Regions from separate parts of the Pseudomonas sp. PF05 genome, predicted to be linked through region 1. Evidence: predicted binding sites of a transcription regulator. Region 1 holds the regulator's gene; the other holds the start of a gene.

Region 1 (7,372 bases):
AGGACGATGTCGCGGATCATCTCTTCCGGCAGCTCGGTATGGACCCGCAACGGGAACGCCACGTTCTCGAACACGTCGAGATCGGTAAACAGCGCGCCACTCTGGAACAGCACGCCCATGTGCTTGCGCGCATCGAACAGGTCGCTGCGAGACAACTCGGGAAGATTCTGACCATTGACCCAGACTTCGCCGGCGCTGGGGCGCAATTGTGCCCCAATCAGCCGCAGCAGCGTGGTCTTGCCACACCCGGAAGGCCCCATGATGCCAGTGACCTTGCCGCGTGGAATGCGAATATCGATGTCATTGAAAATGCTGCGCGTCCCTCGCTTGAAGGACAGTCCCTTCAGCTCGACCGCGTAGGCGTTGTCGGCACTCATCTAAACTCCTTGCGATGCAGCCTCACATTCGAATGCCCTGGGCGGTCGACAAGCGCCGGTACCGCCGGGCACGCGAACCGGCGGCGAACTATATCACTGCAACAGCCAAGCGCCCAAGGCCAACACCCCACCCGTTAAGCCTCGCTCAAGGTAAAAAACCACATTTTATGTCGAACCTTGCGGCCCCACGAACAAAGCATGACGAACTTACGTGAGGGAATTGTTCATTGCCGCTATAATCGCCGCCTTTTCATCGGGCTATACGATTTCTGACATGAGCCAATCCAGCGACCTGATTCAATCGGCACAACGTACCATCCGCCTCGAGCTCGAAGCCGTGCAAGGCTTGCTGCCCCGTATCGACGCTGATTTCGTACGCGCCTGCGAGATGATTCTGGCCAGCAAAGGCCGCGTGGTCGTGGTCGGCATGGGCAAGTCCGGGCACATCGGCAACAAGATCGCCGCCACCCTCGCCAGCACCGGCACCACGGCCTTTTTTGTCCATCCGGCCGAAGCCAGCCACGGAGACATGGGCATGATCACCCGGGACGATGTCATCCTGGCCCTGTCCAACTCCGGTTCCACCAATGAGATCATCACGCTGCTGCCGCTGATCAAGCGCCTGGGCATCCAGTTGATCAGCATGACCGGCAACCCGGACTCGCCGCTGGCCAAGGCCGCCGAAGTGAACCTCAATGTTCATGTCGAACACGAAGCCTGCCCGCTGAACCTGGCACCGACCTCTTCCACCACCGCTGCCCTGGTCATGGGCGACGCCCTGGCCGTGGCGCTGCTGGAAGCCCGGGGCTTCACCGCGGAAGACTTCGCCTTTTCCCATCCCGGTGGCGCCCTCGGCCGTCGCCTGCTGCTGAAAGTCGAAAACGTGATGCACGCCGGCCAAGAGTTGCCGCAAGTGTTGCGCGGCACGCTGCTCAAGGACGCGCTCATGGAGATGACCCGCAAGGGGCTGGGCATGACGGTGGTCCTGGAAGCCGACGGCAAGCTCGCCGGGATCTTCACCGACGGCGACCTGCGCCGCACCCTGGACCGCACCATCGACATCCACAGTGCCACCATCGAGCAAGTCATGACGCCCCACGGCAAGACCGCCCGCGCCGAGATGCTCGCCGCCGAGGCCCTGAAAATCATGGAAGACCACAAGATCAGCGCCCTGGTGGTCGTCGACGACGAGGACCGTCCGGTGGGCGCCCTGAATATGCACGATTTGCTGCGTGCGGGAGTCATGTAAATGAACACAGAACTGTTGCAACGCGGCCAGGCCATCAAGCTGGCGGTGTTCGATGTCGACGGCGTGCTGACCGACGGTCGCCTGTACTTCCTTGAAGACGGCAGCGAGTTCAAGACGTTCAACACCCTCGACGGCCAAGGCATCAAGATGCTGATGGCCGCCGGCGTGCAGACCGCCATCATCAGCGGTCGCAAGACCCCGGTGGTCGAGCGACGCGCGAAGAACCTCGGCATCCCGCACCTTTACCAGGGGCGCGAAGACAAACTGGTGGTGCTGGACGAGCTTCTGGGCCAACTCAACCTAAGCTATGAACAGGTGGCCTACCTCGGTGACGACCTGCCAGACCTGCCGGTGATTCGCCGAGTAGGCCTGGGCATGGCAGTCGCCAACGCGGCCAGCTTCGTGCGCGAGCATGCCCACGGCGTCACCACGGCGCGAGGCGGCGAAGGTGCGGCCCGCGAATTCTGTGAACTGATCCTGCGCGCCCAGGGCCGCCTCGAAGCGGCCAACGCCGCGTACCTGTGAGCCATTTATGCTGAGCAAGAAGATTCGCACCATCGTGGTGTTCGGCTGTATCGCGGCGATTTTCGCTGCGGTGGGCTACTGGAACATCAGCCCCGAACGGTTTCTCGACCGACCTGCGACCCAGATCGAGGAAAAGATCGACTGGTACGCGACCAACACGCATACCCTGCAGTACCTGCCCGACGGCAAAGTGCAATATGAGATGACGTCCGACAAGGTCGACCACGTAAAGGCCACTGACATTACGCTGGTCACCAAGCCCGACCTGAACATGTTCCGCGGCACCGAGTTTCCGTGGCATGTGCAGAGCGAGCACGCCGAAGTCAATTCCGGCGGCACCGAAGTGGAACTGATCGACTCGGTGCGCATCGCCCGAACCGACGAGAAAAACCGTACGACCATCATCACCAGCACGCGCATGACCGTGTTCCCACAGCAAGAATATGCGCAGACCGAGCAACCCGTTAGAATCGACGGCGCCGGGGGTGTGTCGACCGGCACGGGAATGAAAGCGTATTTGAAGGAAAGCAGGATACACCTGCTATCGAACGTAAGAGGACAGTATGAAGCTCGCTAAAACCCTCCCTATTTTGCTCAGTCTGGGCGCAGCACTGGGAAGCGCGAGCGCCTGGGCTCTTCCCGACGACCGCAACCAACCTATCCGCATCCAGGCCGACGATGCCCAGCTCGACGACAAGAAAGGTGTCGCCACCTACACAGGTGACGTGATCATCACCCAGGGCTCGATGAAGGTCACCGGCAATACCGTGACCATCACCCGCACTCCGGCCGGGGACATCGACGTGGTGACCTCGGTGGGCAACCTGGCCTATTTCGAGCAGTTGCAAACTGCCGGCGATACCAAGCCTGTGCAGGGCTACGGGGTCACCATCCAGTACCACGCCTCCAAGGATCGCGTGGTCCTGATCGACCGCGCCAAGGTCATCGACAAGGACAACAACATCACCCAGGGCGAGAAAATCGTCTACGACACAGTCAAGAAGCTGGCAAGCGCCGGTCGCGCCACCGGCAGCAAGGTGACCGAGTCGCGTCCGCGGATCGACATGGTGATCCAACCGAAAAAGAAAACCGACGAGCAGAAGGCCCAGTAATGGCAACTCTGAAAGCTCAGCATCTGGCCAAGAGCTACAAGAGCCGTCAAGTCGTGCGTGATGTCAGCCTGTCCATCGACAGCGGCCAGATCGTCGGCCTGCTCGGCCCCAACGGCGCGGGCAAGACCACTTGCTTCTACATGATCGTCGGCCTGGTCCAGGCCGACCAGGGTCGCGTACTGATCGACGACCTGGATGTCAGCCACCAGCCGATGCACGGCCGGGCGAAGGCAGGTATCGGCTATTTGCCGCAAGAAGCGTCGATCTTCCGCAAACTGTCGGTTGCCGACAACATCATGGCGATCCTCGAGACCCGCAAGGAACTCGACAAGGCCGGTCGTCGCCAGGAATTGGAAAGCCTGCTGCAGGAATTCCACATCAGCCACATTCGCGACAACCTGGGCATGAGCCTGTCCGGGGGCGAGCGGCGCCGCGTGGAAATCGCCCGCGCCCTGGCCACCGCACCGAAGTTCATCCTGCTCGACGAACCGTTCGCCGGCGTGGACCCCATCTCGGTGGGCGACATCAAGCAGATCATCCATCACCTCAAGGCCAAGGGGATCGGCGTGCTGATCACCGACCACAACGTGCGCGAGACGCTGGATATCTGCGAAACCGCCTACATTGTCAATGACGGCCAGCTGATCGCCGAAGGCGACTCCGCAGCGATCCTGGCCAATGACCTGGTCAAGGAAGTGTATCTGGGCCATGAGTTCCGCCTGTAAGCCAAAGTGTCTGGCGAATCGTTAGAGCGTCGTTTCATTTTATTATGGCGACGCCCTAGGCAAACACTTCAGTTTCAGGCATATAATTTGCTTAAGTTTGGCGCTTCGGCGCCCTGTAGTGGATGGCGCATGTGCGCCGGCGAATAAGGTGTTAAGCCCCTGCCATGAAACCATCGCTAGTCTTGAGAATGGGCCAGCAGCTGACGATGACACCGCAGCTGCAACAGGCCATCCGCCTGCTCCAATTGTCGACCCTGGACCTGCAACAGGAGATCCAGGAGGCCCTGGAGTCCAATCCGATGCTCGAACGCCAGGAAGAAGGCGACGACTTCGACAACACCGACCCACTGGCCGACAACGTCGAGCAGAAGACCAACACCGAAATCCCGGAACCGACCTACCAGGAAGCCGCCCCGACGGTGGACAACCTCGAGGATGGCGAATGGAACGAACGCATCCCCAACGAACTGCCCGTGGACACGGCCTGGGAAGACGTCTATCAGACCAGCGCCAGCAGCCTGCCGAGCAGCGATGACGACGAGTGGGACTTCACCACCCGCACCTCCGCCGGCGAAAGCCTGCAAAGCCACCTGCTGTGGCAGCTGAACCTGGCGCCGATGTCCGACACCGATCGCCTGATCGCCGTGACCCTGATCGATTGCATCAACAACCAGGGCTACCTGGACGAGACCCTCGAAGAAATCCTCGAAGCCTTCGATCCCGAGCTCGACATCGAGCTGGACGAGATCGAAGCCGTCCTCCATCGCATCCAGCAGTTCGAACCGGCTGGCATCGGCGCCCGCAACCTGGGCGAGTGCCTGTTGCTGCAACTGCGCCAGTTGTCCGCCAAGACCCCGTGGCTGGCCGAAGCCAAGCGGCTGGTCACCGACTACATCGACTTGCTGGGGGGTCGCGACTACAGCCAGTTGATGCGTCGCATGAAGCTCAAGGAAGATGAGCTGCGCCAGGTGATCGAACTGGTGCAGAGCCTCAACCCGCGCCCCGGCTCGCAGATCGAATCCACCGAGCCCGAATACGTGGTTCCAGACGTAATCGTGCGCAAGCACAACGACCGCTGGCTGGTGGAGCTCAACCAGGAATCGGTGCCCAAGCTGCGGGTCAACGCCCAGTACGCCGGCTTTGTGAAGCGCGCCGACACCAGCGCCGACAACACTTTCATGCGCAACCAGTTGCAGGAGGCGCGCTGGTTCATCAAGAGCCTGCAAAGCCGCAACGAAACCCTGATGAAAGTGGCCACCCAGATCGTCGAGCATCAGCGCGGCTTCCTGGAGTATGGCGATGAAGCGATGAAACCGTTGGTCCTGCATGACATTGCCGAGGCAGTGGGCATGCACGAGTCGACGATTTCCCGGGTAACCACCCAGAAATTCATGCATACCCCCCGGGGCATCTATGAATTGAAATATTTTTTCTCCAGCCACGTCAGCACCTCCGAAGGCGGCGAATGCTCGTCCACGGCCATCCGCGCGATCATCAAAAAACTGGTGGCCGCGGAAAATCAGAAAAAGCCGTTGAGTGACAGCAAGATCGCTGGTTTACTGGAGGCACAAGGCATTCAGGTGGCCCGCCGTACCGTCGCCAAATACCGCGAATCCCTCGGGATCGCGCCTTCGAGCGAACGCAAGCGGTTGATGTAACAGGCCACGCCACAGCGTTCCAGTGGCAGGCATGTCTGCCTGCCGCTTTATGCACTGGCAACGAAGGAGAAGCTGTATGCAAGTCAACATCAGTGGACACCAACTGGAAGTGACCGAACCCCTGCGCACCTACATCGGCGAAAAACTCGACCGATTGGAGAGGCATTTCGACAAGATCACCAACGTGCAAGTCACGATGACCGTCGAGAAACTGCTGCAGAAAATCGAAGCCACGCTGCATATTCCCGGCGGAGAAGTGGTTGCCAACGCAGAGCACACAGACATGTATGCCGCGATTGACCTGCTGACCGACAAGCTGGATCGCCAACTCAAAAAGCATAAGGAAAAGACCCAGAGCCTCCTCCAGGGCGCGACCGGTCGTTAACCCCCCCAATCCATGATCCGACTAGAAACCATCCTGACCCCCGGCCGTTCCCAAGTGAACGCGCCGGGCGGCAGTAAAAAGAAAGCCCTCGAACACATTGCCAACCTGATCCACCGCGAGGTGCCTGATCTGGTCATGCAGGACGTCTTCGAGGCCCTGGTTGCCCGTGAAAAACTCGGTTCCACCGGTTTTGGCAACGGCATCGCCATCCCCCATTGCCGTCTCAAGGGCTGTGAGGCGCCGATCAGCGCGCTGTTGCACCTTGAAACGGCTATCGATTTCGACGCCATCGACGGCGCCCCGGTCGACCTGCTGTTTGTATTGCTGGTACCCGAAGCGGCGACCGATGCGCACCTCGAGCTGCTGCGCCAGATTGCCAGCATGCTGGACCGCAAGGAAGTGCGCGAAAAACTGCGCAGCGCACCAAGCAACGAAGCGTTGTACCAGGTGGTCCTGGACGAGCAGAACGGTCATTAAAAATGCGCATGATCATTGTCAGTGGCCGCTCCGGCTCCGGTAAAAGCACGGCCCTCGCCGTGCTTGAGGACAGCGGCTACTATTGCATCGACAATTTGCCCGCCGGCCTGCTGCCGGAACTGGCCGAGCGCGCCCTGATCCACACCGAGCTGGCGCAGCCACTGGTGGCGGTCTCCATCGATGCGCGTAACCTGCCAAGCCACCTGTCGCGTTTTCCTGAACTGCTCGAGGAAGTGCGCAGCCGGCATATCCAGTGCGACGTGCTGTACCTGGATGCCGATGAAGAGACACTGCTCAAGCGTTTTTCCGAAACCCGCCGGCGCCACCCGCTGAGCAATGCCAACCGCTCCCTGGCCGAAGCCATCGAGGATGAAAGCCAACTATTGGGGCCGATCGCCGACTTGGCGGACCTGAAGGTCAACACCACGCACCTGAACCTGTATCAGTTGCGCGACACGATCAAGCTGCGCCTGCTCAACCAGCCTGAGCCGGGCACGGCGTTCCTGGTGGAGTCGTTCGGTTTCAAGCGTGGCATGCCCGTAGACGCCGACCTGGTGTTCGATGTGCGCTGCCTGCCCAATCCTTATTGGAAACCGGAATTGCGCGAGCAATCCGGGCTCGACCAACCGGTGATCGATTACCTGGCCGCCCAGCCGGATGTCGAGGAAATGTACCAGGACATCTCCAGCTACCTGCTCAAATGGCTGCCCCGCTTTGCCGCGAGCAACCGCGCCTATGTCACGATTGCCATCGGTTGTACCGGTGGACATCACCGCTCCGTCTACCTGACCGAACGCCTGGGTCAACTCCTGCAACAATCCCTGAAGAACGTCCAGGTTCGCCACCGCGACCTCAGCTAAAGGA
Region 2 (7,372 bases), on a different contig from region 1:
CGGATGTTACAAATGAATGACGCGTAGAAAAATTTTTCCTCACTCTAACCTTGGCGTCGGAAACGTTGCCGGGGGAGGGATAAGGGAGGGCAGTCTCTCGGACCGCCGCTACCTGAATGCTCAATAGATACCGAGAGTTTTGTTACTCATATGCTTGGACGTATCTCCCTCATACGAGCTCAAGGCTTGATCAAGAGACCTTGACCGGTAGGCAAACTCAAAATCGACAAATTCATTTTTTCTGCCCATTGATCCATGCCTTCTTTTTGCGGCTGATAGCCAAAGTAGGCGTAATCATCCAACAAAATAAACGCATTAGGTACCAAGCGATCCCACAAGTAATCAATGGCCGCCACTTCAGGAATCGTGCAGTTCAAGTCAATGTGCAGGAATGCAATTCGGGTCGAATCAATTTGGGGGAGCGTGTCCGGAATGCTGCCCTGAATAATGGTTGCTCTTGGCCACTCTGCAAAATTTTTTTTCACTGACTCGAGATTGGTTGTATAGAAACCGGAGGTTATCTCTCTGCGGTTACGCTCAGACACACCACCCTCCCGTTCTTCATCTGATAGATAACGCTCATCGAGGCCAGCAAAAGTGTCTAAGAGATAAAAGACTCTGTTGGTCTTGTTCCAGTCCAAGTCATGCATAATAGCGGAACTTAAGAATCCACGATTGACACCGCACTCCACGAAGTCACCTGTGAGTTTCGCAGCAGATCTCGCGGCCCAAAGCCCAACATGAACTCTCCAGAACCATTTGTAATCCATGCCCGCGGCAGCTACGCCGCGACCATAGGCGGTCCTGTAAGCGGGATCAATCATGAAGTCATGGTTGTGTCTGGAGGCCAACCCATCGTGATTATAGGTTTCATCAATTTTTGGGTGTAATGGGTTATATTTTTTTTCAATATAACGTGCGGCACCCTTGTAAGCTCGTCCTTCCGGTATGCCGAATTTCAAGTAATGCAGTGCTGGATTTAATCCTGCCTTAAGCACATCGGGGTGTAACTCTAAATACTTATCAGGGGAAAAATCGTCAGGTAGAGTCATTGAATCTCCGTGTTTAATTTTTTGACGTTCCAGGTACTACCAGACTTATAGGGTTGACGAATATTAGCCCACTAGCCGTGTCTTCATGTAGTTTTAAGCATGATCGTAAACCGATGTTCAACAGCAAATAGCACGTTAACCAGCGTTGTATAGCACGGCGGTGTAAAAATGCAATGGCGATAGGCTACTAGAAAGTATTTGGTTTAGGCCTGCCGGGCATGATCATTTGAACGGGCGATGGGGGGCCTCCCCGGCACCATTAGAATACGCACGGCCTTGTACACGGGAACGCCAACTTTGCGCGGCAATAGGGGGGGCAATAGGGCGAGACAGCAAATCGCAGCCTTCGGCCACCCCTGCAAGGAAGGTTATTCGGTAGGTGGATTTACCTTCGCCTCCAACTCCGCGACCTTGGCCTCCAGGCTTTCGAGCCGCGCCCGGGTCCGGGCCAGCACAACCATCTGGCTGTCGAATTCTTCCCGGCTCACCAGGTCCAGTTTGCTGAAGCCGCTTTGCAGCAGGGCCTTGAACTGGCTTTCGATTTCGCTTTTGGGCAGCGGCGTGTCGCCACTCAAGAGGCGGGAGGCGTGGCCGCTCAGGGCGTCGAGGAGGTCTTTGGGCGCAAGCATGGCAGGTGTCCTGAAAACAATGGCAGGCAGTGTATCACGCAGTGTCTATAGTCAATTCGCAAGCCAGGGATGCACGCTTTTCGCGCATGGTGCTGGACGTCGCTGCACTGTTGTTGTGCGTATCGCTGCACTTCATGGCGCGGCGCACATCGAGCAGGTGGCCAAGAGACTGATATCAGAGGGTTTGGGTGCAGATGGCAAGGTTTCTGCTTAGAGGCTGATGACCCATGCACTGATGCAGTCGCTGTGACGAATGCAGTGCAGCAGACGGAACGGGGAGTTCCGTCAGGATCGGTTAACTGGCACCTGTCGGGCAACTTGGGCCGACGATGCGTTACAAAGCCAGGCACTGCGCTTAGACTTGAGTCGGGTTTGTTTTCCTGGGGCAAGTCCACCAATTCGGGAGAAAGTTTCATGAAGCTAGTCACTGCCATCATCAAGCCGTTCAAGTTGGACGACGTGCGCGAGTCGTTGTCCGAGATCGGCGTGCAGGGCATTACCGTTACTGAGGTCAAAGGCTTCGGTCGGCAGAAAGGTCACACCGAGCTGTATCGCGGCGCGGAATACGTGGTCGATTTCCTGCCCAAGGTGAAGATCGACGTCGCCATTGACGACAAGGATCTTGATCGGGTGATCGAGGCAATCACCAAGGCCGCCAACACCGGCAAGATCGGTGACGGGAAGATCTTTGTGGTCAATCTGGAACAGGCTATCCGCATCCGTACCGGCGAAACCGATACCGACGCTATCTAAGCCGCCAAACCCAACGCCCCAGGAGAAAACAATATGACTCTGCGTAAATTCGCAGGGCTAGGAGCCCTGTTGTCCTTCGCAATGCCTGGCCTGGCCATGGCAGAAGAAGCGGCAGCCCCAGTCCTGAACTCCGGCGACACCGCCTGGATGCTCACGGCCACGATTCTTGTACTGTTCATGACCATTCCCGGCCTGGCGCTGTTCTACGGCGGCATGGTTCGGTCGAAAAACATTCTTTCGGTGATGATGCAATGCTTTGCCATTACCGGTCTGATCAGCATTCTGTGGGTCATTTACGGCTACAGCATTGCGTTCGACACCACGGGGATGGAGCAGGGCGTCGTCAACTTCAATTCGTTCGTCGGGGGTCTGAACAAGGCATTCCTGGCGGGCCTCACGCCCGATAGCCTGACTGGCCTGTTCCCTGAAGCGGTGTTCATCACCTTCCAGATGACGTTCGCCATCATCACCCCGGCCCTGATCGTCGGCGCGTTTGCCGAGCGGATGAAGTTCTCCGCCATGCTGATCTTCATGGCCGTGTGGTTCACCCTGGTGTATGCACCGATTGCCCACATGGTCTGGTCCGGCAACGGCGGCCTGATGTGGGACTGGGGCGTGCTGGACTTCGCCGGCGGCACCGTGGTGCACATCAACGCCGGTATTGCTGGCCTGGTGGCGTGCCTGGTACTGGGCAAGCGCAAGGGCTTCCCGACTACTCCGATGGCGCCGCATAACCTGGGTTACACCCTGATGGGCGCGGCCATGCTGTGGGTCGGCTGGTTCGGCTTCAACGCCGGCTCCGCCATCGCGGCCAACGGCACCGCCGGCATGGCGATGCTGGTGACCCAGATCGCGACCGCTGCGGCGGCGCTGGGCTGGATGTTTGCCGAGTGGATCACCCATGGCAAGCCAAGCGCACTGGGCATCGCCTCGGGCGTGGTGGCCGGCCTGGTTGCCATCACCCCGGCTGCCGGCACCGTGGGCCCAATGGGCGCCCTGGTCATTGGCCTGGCAGCGGGCGTGGTGTGCTTCTTCTGCGCCACCACCCTCAAGCGCAAACTCGGCTACGACGACTCCCTGGACGCCTTCGGCGTGCACGGCATCGGCGGTATCCTCGGCGCGATCCTGACCGGTGTGTTCGCAGCACCAGCCCTGGGTGGCTTCGGCACCGTGACCGATATCGGTGCGCAGGTGTGGATTCAATTCAAGGGCGTGGGTTTCACGGTGATCTATACCGCGATCGTCACCTTCATCATCCTCAAGGTCCTGGACGCCGTCATGGGTCTGCGTGTCTCCGAGGAAGAAGAAGCCGTGGGCCTGGACCTGGCCCAGCACAACGAGCGTGGTTACAACCTGTAAGCACACGCAATAAAAAATGCCCGGTTCGCCGGGCATTTTTTTGTCTGGAATTTGTCATTGCTCACAAGGTGCAGCGGTTTTTCCGACGCCTTTTGTTGTGGATGCGACACAGGTTTTTATACCGCCAAAGGCTTACACCGAAGCAAGAATATTAGGCCCTTTGTTTTTTCCCAGAGCGCGCTAGAATGCGCGCCGAACGTGCGGAGATCTGTATGTGGCAACAGACGCTGATAACCCTGCGGGCAAGGCCTCGGGGCTTTCATCTAGTGACGGACGAGTTGCTTGCCGGCCTGCCTGAACTCCAGGCGTGTCGTGTCGGTCTGTTGCATCTGTGGCTGCAGCATACCTCGGCCTCGTTGACCATCAACGAGAACGCCGATCCGGCGGTACGTCGAGACTTCGAACGATTTTTCAATCGGCTGATCCCACAAGGAACCGCCGATTATGAGCACAACGACGAAGGCCTGGACGACCTCCCGGCGCACTTCAAGGCCAGCGTGCTCGGTTGCCAGCTCAGCCTGCCGGTCACGGCAGGACGGTTGGCATTGGGAACCTGGCAAGGTGTTTATCTGGGCGAGCACCGTGATCACGGCGGTGCTCGTAAAGTCCTCGCCACCTTGTACGGTGAAGGGGCATAACCGCTGGTTGCCGGCGGATGTTGAATTTTTTCTGGCAGCCTTCGAACAGATGGCGAAGCTGGGCTATAACTAATCTGCTTTTCGCAAGTCATGAGGTAGAACATGAGCGACGATGATCTGGAAAACGACGACCTCGAAGTAGGCGACGAAGACGAGGCCGAAGAAGGCCTTGAAGCGGCGGCGGAAGACGTTGCCGATGACGATGGGGCCGATGTTCCGGTTCCTACCGCCAAAGGCAAGGCCAAGGCGGCCGTGTCGGTCGACGAGTTGCCGAGCGTAGAGGCCAAGAACAAGGAGCGTGATGCGCTCGCCAAGGCCATGGAGGAATTCCTGGCCAGGGGCGGTAAGGTGCAGGAAGTGGAGGCCAATGTGGTCGCTGATCCGCCCAAGAAGCCTGACAACAAGTACGGCAGCCGCCCAATCTGAGTACCGGCTTCATTGCTTGCTGAAAAAGCCCGCCGTCGCTGCGGGCTTTTTCATGGGCGCGATTCCATTTTCAGGCCCGGCGCAGTCCCTGTGGGAGCGGGCTTGCTCGCGAAAGCGGTCTATCAGTCAGCTCATTTGTCGAGTATGAGACCGTCTTCGCGAGCAAGCTCGCTCCCACAGAGGGATGTAGTGGCTACAGGGTAGGGATCAGCGCTGGCCATGCCACCCTGCCAATAACCCCGGCAGTTCGGTCAGGCTGCGAATCTCCGCATCCGGCGCGTGGTCGGCATCCCAGGGCTTGCCTGTCGGGTTGAACCATACCGCGCGCAGGCCGGCCTGTTGGGCGCCGGCGATATCGTCGCCCGGATGATCGCCAATGTGTACGGCGGTCTGCGCCGTGGCGCCGCCGCGTTGCAGGGCTTCGTGGAACAGCCGGGCGTCAGGCTTGGCGATGCCGATGTCTTCGGCGCACAAGGCGAACTTGAAATAGTCCGCCAACCCCAGGCGTCGCACGTCGGCGTTGCCATTGGTGACTACACCGAGGGCGAAATGATTGGCCAGGATCTCCAGGGTGGGCTGCACCTCGGGAAAGATCTCCAGTTGATGACGGGCATGCAGGAACGTCTCGAAGGCCTGGTCTGCCAGCCCGGAGGCTTGCCACTGGTCGTAGCCGGCGTCCTGCAAGGCACGAAACAGCACCCGCCGGCGCAGCGCACTGATGCGGTGCTTGAGTCCAGGCTCCTCGCGCAGCACTTGTTCGCGAATCGAAAAAAGGTGCTCCACCGGCAGACCGCCCAGGTTCGGTGCGTGGTCGGTCAGCCATTGGCGGAGTACGGCTTCGGCGCTGGCGATCACCGGTGCGGTGTCCCACAGGGTGTCGTCCAGGTCGAAAGTGATCAACTCGATGGTCATGATTCGTCGCCCTTGATGCGTTTGGCCCTGGGATGGGCACTGTCATAGACCGTCGCCAGGTGCTGGAAATCCAGGTGGGTGTAGATCTGGGTGGTCTTGATGTCCGAATGCCCCAGCAGCTCTTGAACGGCGCGCAGGTCCTGGGAGGATTCCAGCAGATGGCTGGCGAAGGAGTGCCGGAGCATGTGTGGGTGCAGGTTCTGTCCCAGCTCCCGTTCGCCGGCGGCCTTGACCCGCAACTGAATCGCTCGCGGGCCGAGGCGCCGCCCCTGTTGGCTGACGAAGACCGCGTCGTCGGCGGGGTTGGTCAGCGCCCGCAGCGGCAGCCACTGCTCCAGGGCTTCACGGGCCTTGCGGCCGACGGGCAGCAGGCGGGTCTTGCTGCCCTTGCCGAGCACCTGGACCATGCCATCGGCCAGGTCCAGTTGATCCAGGTTCAGCCCTGTCAGCTCTGAAAGCCGCAGGCCGGAAGAATAGAACAGCTCGAGAATCGCCTGGTCGCGCCGTGCCAGGAAGTCATCCTCGACGGCACCTTCAAGCAATTGCAGGGCGCGGTCGGTGTCGAGGGTCTTTGGCAATCGGCGCTCGCCCTTGGGCGGTGCCAGGCCGGTGGCCGGATCGTGATCGCACAAGCCTTCGCGATTGAGGTAGTGATACAGGCCGCGCACCGCTGACAACAGTCGTGCCAGGCTGCGGGAGGATTGCCCCTGTTGATGCAGGCGGGCAATGAGGCTGCGCAAGCGTTGGATGTCCAGGGCCGACCAGCTGCCGATATTCTGTTTCTGGCACCAGACCAGCACTTTTTCCAGGTCGCGGCGATAGGCCGACAACGTGTGGGGCGACACCTGGCGCTCACTGCGCAGGTGTTCGCAGTAGGCGTCCAGTTGCCGTTCCATCAGCGTACCGAGCGCAGCGAACCGGCGACCCGTGGCAGCACCCGGCCGGTGACTTCGGCGATGTAGCTCAAAAACAGCGTGCCCACCGAGCTCTTGTAGTGCTGCGGATCGCGACTTGCGATAGCCAGTACGCCGTGCACGCCCTGATGGGCAATGGCGACGACGGCGGTGGAGCCGATCTGCTTGCGCTGCTCTTCGCCGAACAGGAAGTCCAACTCATGCTCGCGCAGGCTGCCGCTGACGCTTTTGTCTTCCGTGAGCAGGCCGCCGATGGCCGTCTGCGCTTCGGCGTGGGTCACCCAGCGGCCCACCGGCATGGTGTTGTCGCCGAACAGGATCAGGCTGACAAAGGGCACCTGGAAATCCTGGCGCAGGCTGTCTTCGACGCTCATGACCAGGTCTTCGAGGGTGCTGGCGTCCATCAGGGCCAGGATCAGCCGACGGGTCTTGTCGAACAGCCGGTCGTTGTCCCGGGCCACGTCCATCAGGTGCGAAAGACGATGGCGCATTTCGATGTTGCGCTCACGCAGGATTTTCATCTGGTGCTCCACCAGCGACACGGTATCGCCGCGCCGGTGGGGGATGCGCATCGTCGCAAGCAGTTCTTCATGCTCGACGAAGAAGTCCGGATGAGCTTCCAGGTAAGCCGCCACGGCGGCGGCTTCTGGCAGGCTGGGGGATTCGTCGGGCTGTGGGGCTGGAACCTG

The links. Region 1 encodes sigma-54, which starts transcription at its own class of promoters, with help from an activator protein. Its sites were predicted from a motif close to ANTGGCATNNANNTTGCTNT; they were not measured.
Region 2: glnK (P-II family nitrogen regulator) is a predicted target of sigma-54. The motif match lies at 1,875-1,894, and genes of this name have one in related genera.

Annotation. Positions count from the first base shown of each region.
Region 1 is NZ_JBWLPW010000011.1:136,100-143,471, forward strand. Features, by position in the region: gene AC09SL_RS19240 (ATP-binding cassette domain-containing protein) at 1-377, opposite strand, end outside; gene AC09SL_RS19245 (KpsF/GutQ family sugar-phosphate isomerase) at 652-1,626, shown strand; gene AC09SL_RS19250 (KdsC family phosphatase) at 1,627-2,151, shown strand; gene lptC (LPS export ABC transporter periplasmic protein LptC) at 2,159-2,728, shown strand; gene lptA (lipopolysaccharide transport periplasmic protein LptA) at 2,715-3,263, shown strand; gene lptB (LPS export ABC transporter ATP-binding protein) at 3,263-3,988, shown strand; gene AC09SL_RS19270 (RNA polymerase factor sigma-54) at 4,153-5,646, shown strand; gene hpf (ribosome hibernation-promoting factor, HPF/YfiA family) at 5,723-6,031, shown strand; gene ptsN (PTS IIA-like nitrogen regulatory protein PtsN) at 6,044-6,508, shown strand; gene rapZ (RNase adapter RapZ) at 6,511-7,368, shown strand.
Region 2 is NZ_JBWLPW010000015.1:37,006-44,377, reverse strand. Features, by position in the region: gene AC09SL_RS22485 (TylF/MycF/NovP-related O-methyltransferase) at 180-1,052, opposite strand; gene AC09SL_RS22480 (accessory factor UbiK family protein) at 1,421-1,681, opposite strand; gene glnK (P-II family nitrogen regulator) at 2,096-2,434, shown strand; gene AC09SL_RS22470 (ammonium transporter) at 2,468-3,793, shown strand; gene AC09SL_RS22465 (secondary thiamine-phosphate synthase enzyme YjbQ) at 4,006-4,431, shown strand; gene sutA (transcriptional regulator SutA) at 4,534-4,857, shown strand; gene AC09SL_RS22455 (HAD family hydrolase) at 5,065-5,769, opposite strand; gene xerC (tyrosine recombinase XerC) at 5,766-6,665, opposite strand; gene AC09SL_RS22445 (DUF484 family protein) at 6,665-7,372, opposite strand, start outside.